Regions from separate parts of the Pseudoalteromonas sp. P80D2 genome, predicted to be linked through region 1. Evidence: predicted binding sites of a transcription regulator. Region 1 holds the regulator's gene; the other holds the start of a gene.
What was found. Region 1 encodes MetJ, which represses methionine synthesis genes. Its sites were predicted from a motif close to TAGACGTCTAGACGTCTA; they were not measured.
Positions count from the first base shown of each region.

Region 2: the regulator MetJ is predicted to act here: its motif matches at 1,238-1,255, upstream of metK (methionine adenosyltransferase).

Region 1 is NZ_JAZDAR010000028.1:68,242-70,442, forward strand. Features, by position in the region: gene VRK28_RS07420 (malic enzyme-like NAD(P)-binding protein) at 1-873, shown strand, start outside; gene metJ (met regulon transcriptional regulator MetJ) at 974-1,294, opposite strand; gene metB (cystathionine gamma-synthase) at 1,519-2,201, shown strand, end outside.
Region 2 is NZ_JAZDAR010000026.1:198,819-201,019, forward strand. Features, by position in the region: gene tkt (transketolase) at 1-1,090, opposite strand, end outside; gene metK (methionine adenosyltransferase) at 1,357-2,201, shown strand, end outside.

The DNA.
Region 1 (2,201 bases):
AACATCGCTGATACGTTTGGTGGTATCAACCTTGAAGATATTAAAGCGCCTGAGTGTTTTGAAATCGAAAAAGCACTTATCGAGCGCTGTGATATTCCAGTTTTCCACGATGACCAACATGGTACAGCTATTGTAACTGCTGCTGGTATGCTTAACGCCCTTGAAGTGCAAGGTAAAGACATCGAAGATGCCATCATCGTATGTTTAGGTGCCGGTGCTGCTGCTGTGGCTTGTATGGAGCTTTTAATTAAGTGTGGCGCACTACGTGAACACATTTATATGCTTGACCGTAAAGGTGTGATCCATACACGTCGTGATGACTTAAACGAGTATAAGCAATTATTTGCTAACAATACCGATAAGCGTACATTACAAGATGTTATTGCTGATGCTGACGTATTCGTTGGTGTATCAGGTCCTAACCTGTTAACAGCAGATGATCTTAAGCTGATGGCTGATAAGCCAGTCGTGTTTGCATGCTCAAACCCAGATCCTGAGATTGCTCCAGAAGTTGCACACAGTGCGCGTAACGATTTAATTATGGCAACGGGTCGTTCAGATTTCCCTAACCAAGTAAATAACGTGCTTTGTTTCCCATTCATTTTCCGTGGTGCGTTAGATGTTCGTGCAACGGCAATTAATGATGAAATGAAAATTGCTGCAGTTCATGCTATTCGCGGCATCGCGAAAGAGCCTGTACCAAGTGAAGTATTAAAAGCAGCTGGCGTTGAGTCACTTGAGTTTGGTGCCGAGTACATCATTCCTAAGCCTATGGATCCGCGTTTATTACCACGTATTGCACGTGCTGTTGCTGAAGCAGCAGTAGAGTCGGGTGTGGCGCAAATCGACATGCCAGAAGATTACATGCGTTAAGCTTAATTAGCTATTAGGTATATCGCGCAATAAAAAACTCAGCCTAGGCTGAGTTTTTTTATATCTGCGATTATCGGCGGTGATCCGATGGCCGAAATACTTATTCTGAATCAAGCACTGGGATATCTAATCCCATTTCTTGCATAATTCTTTTAACTTCTTCAGGTACCTTTTCAGGGTTGTCTTTACGTAGGTCGTCATCATTTGGTAATGGTTGACCTGTAAAAGCATGTAAGAAAGCTTCACACAATAACTCACTATTCGTCGCATGACGCAAGTTATTGATCTGGCGGCGTGTACGCTCGTCAGTTAATACTTTTAATACGTTAAGTGGGATCGATACGGTAATCTTTTTTACTTGTTCTGATTTTTTACCGTGTTCTGCATATGGGTGAATGTATTCACCGTTCCATTTAGCCATAAGTTGTTTCGTTGCCTCGGTTGTCAGTGATTTACGCCTTATTCACAGCGCAAGATGCGGAAATTCTATCTCTTTAAAAAAGATAGTCAAATACTAGTTATTTAGCCATCTAGTGGTGTAAATGTATAAACTTCTATGTGTAAGCCATAAATGCTTTGACTTCTCATATTTGATCATCTAACCTTTTAGACGTCTAAACATCCAATTTAAGAATAGGTGATGAAATGAGCGAAAAAAATAAAGCGACGATTGCTGTTCGTCACGGCATCGAAGCCGATAAACATCATGGTGCGGTTGTACCACCAATTTACTTATCAACCACCTATTCATTTGCTGATTTTGATACTAAGCGCCAGTATGACTATGGTCGCAGTGGTAACCCAAATCGCGATATCTTAGCTGAAACCTTAGCTGAGCTTGAAGGTGGTGCTAGAGGTATTATCACTGCAACAGGTATGTCTGCTGTGCATTTAGCAACTCAGCTATTAAACAGTGACGACACGTTAGTGATCCCACATGACTGTTATGGCGGTAGTTACCGTTTATTCACCTCGCTTGAAAAACGTGGCCTGTTAAAACTAAAAGTTTTGGATTTAACTAAATCTGAAAATCTCCAAGAAATTTTAGCGATTAAACCTAAGTTGATTTGGATTGAAACGCCAAGTAACCCAATCTTGCGTTTAACAGATATTAAAGCAATCACTAGCATTGCTAAGCAGTGCGGTGCTTTGGTTGCGGCTGACAACACCTTCTTATCACCTGCATTACAAAACCCAATTGAGTTTGGTGTTGATATTGTTGTGCACTCAACCACTAAATACATCAATGGTCACTCTGATGTAGTGGGCGGTGCAGTGATTGCTGCAACGCAAGAGCTAGGCGATGAACTTGCTTGGTGGGCGAATAA
Region 2 (2,201 bases), on a different contig from region 1:
CATTTTGTGATGCTTTACGTGTTGCTGGGTTTGCTGGGTTTGCTTGTAGCTCTTCGATGTAAGCTTGTGACTTTTCAGCCCAATCAGCTGGTAACTCACCATTTGTACGGCGTTTAAATTCAGCAGCAAGTTCAGGGTGTGCACTTGCGTATGCTGCAAACTTTTCATCCCAGCTTGCTTCTAGTTGCTTACCTTTTTCTTTGCCATCCCACTCGCTGTAGATATCAGCTGGGATTTCAAATGCATCGCCAGTCCAACCTAGGAACTCACGAGATGCTTTGATTTCGTCTTCACCTAGTGGTGCACCGTGACAGTCATGGCTACCTGACTTGTTAGGTGAACCGTAACCAATCACTGTTTTACAACAGATTAATGATGGCTTATCAGTGATGCTACGCGCTTCTTCGATAGCGGCGCGAATTGCATCAGGGTTATGACCATCAACATCGCTTACTACGTGCCAGCCGTATGCTTTGAAGCGCGCTGGTGTGTCATCGCTGAACCAACCTTCTACTTCACCATCAATTGAGATGCCGTTGTCATCCCAAAACGCAACTAGTTTACCTAGGCCTAATGTACCGGCTAATGAACAGGCTTCGTGTGAAATACCTTCCATTAAACAGCCATCGCCCATGAATGCATACGTGAAGTGATCAACAATATCGTGACCTTCACGGTTAAACTGTGCAGCTAGCGCTTTTTCGGCAATTGCCATGCCCACTGCATTTGTGATCCCTTGACCTAATGGACCCGTAGTAGTCTCAATACCTGGTGCATACCCATACTCTGGGTGACCTGGTGTTTTTGAGTGCATTTGACGGAAGTTTTTAATTTCCTCTAGTGGTAAGTCATAGCCACTTAAGTGCAGTAGAGAATAGATCAGCATTGAACCGTGGCCGTTAGAAAGAATAAATCGATCTCGGTCTGCCCACTCTGGATTCGTTGGATTGTGCTTTAGATAATCGCGCCATAGTACTTCTGCGATATCTGCCATGCCCATAGGGGCGCCAGGGTGACCAGATTTGGCCTGTTGTACTGCGTCCATTGATAAGACGCGAATAGCATTTGCAAGTTCTTTGCGTGATGGCATGAATTCTCCTACCTTTATGTATTTGCGCTGGTTGTTTATGAAGCCCCATTCTTACTTATTGTAAGGGTACAGTGCAATTAAAAATCCGCATTAAATGCACCAATTATGGGCGTTTGTTAAGAACAATACGTTATTAGTAATTTTAAATAGACGTCTAGGCGTAAAATTACTATGCAAACATATTTGTTTTAGATAAAATACGCCCCTTAATTTTTTAGCGCTATTACCGACGTTTGTGAAGCGCAATATTTGTGAGCAGAAATACAATGGCAAAACATTTATTTACTTCTGAATCTGTTTCTGAAGGTCATCCGGATAAAATCGCGGACCAAATCTCTGACGCGGTTCTAGATGCTATCCTTGAGCAAGATTCTCATGCCCGTGTTGCATGTGAGACTTACGTTAAGACTGGTATGGTGATGGTTGGTGGTGAAATCACAACTAGCGCTTGGGTTGATATCGAAGAAATCACACGTAAAACAGTACGTGAAATCGGTTACACGCACTCAGACATGGGCTTCGATGCTGACTCTTGTGCAATCCTAAACACTATCGGTAAACAATCTCCAGACATCAACCAAGGTGTTGACCGTGCTCGCCCTGAAGAGCAAGGCGCTGGTGACCAAGGTCTAATGTTCGGTTACGCATGTAATGAAACTGACGTTTTAATGCCTGCACCAATCACTTACTCACACCGTCTAGTTCAGCGTCAAGCTGAAGTTCGTAAAAGCGGTGAGCTTAACTGGTTACGCCCAGATGCAAAATCTCAAGTAACGTTTGCATACGAAAATGGCAAGCCTGTTGGTATTGATGCCGTTGTTCTTTCAACTCAACACTGTGATTCAATCTCACAAAACGACTTAGTTGAAGCGGTAATGGAAACTATCATTAAGCCGGTTCTTCCTGCCGAGCTAATCTCTAGCGCAACTAAGTTCTTCATCAACCCAACTGGCCGTTTCGTTATCGGTGGCCCAATGGGTGACTGTGGTCTTACAGGTCGTAAAATCATCGTTGATACATACGGTGGTATGGCTCGTCACGGTGGTGGTGCTTTCTCTGGTAAAGATCCATCAAAAGTTGACCGTTCAGCTGCATATGCTGCTCGTTACGT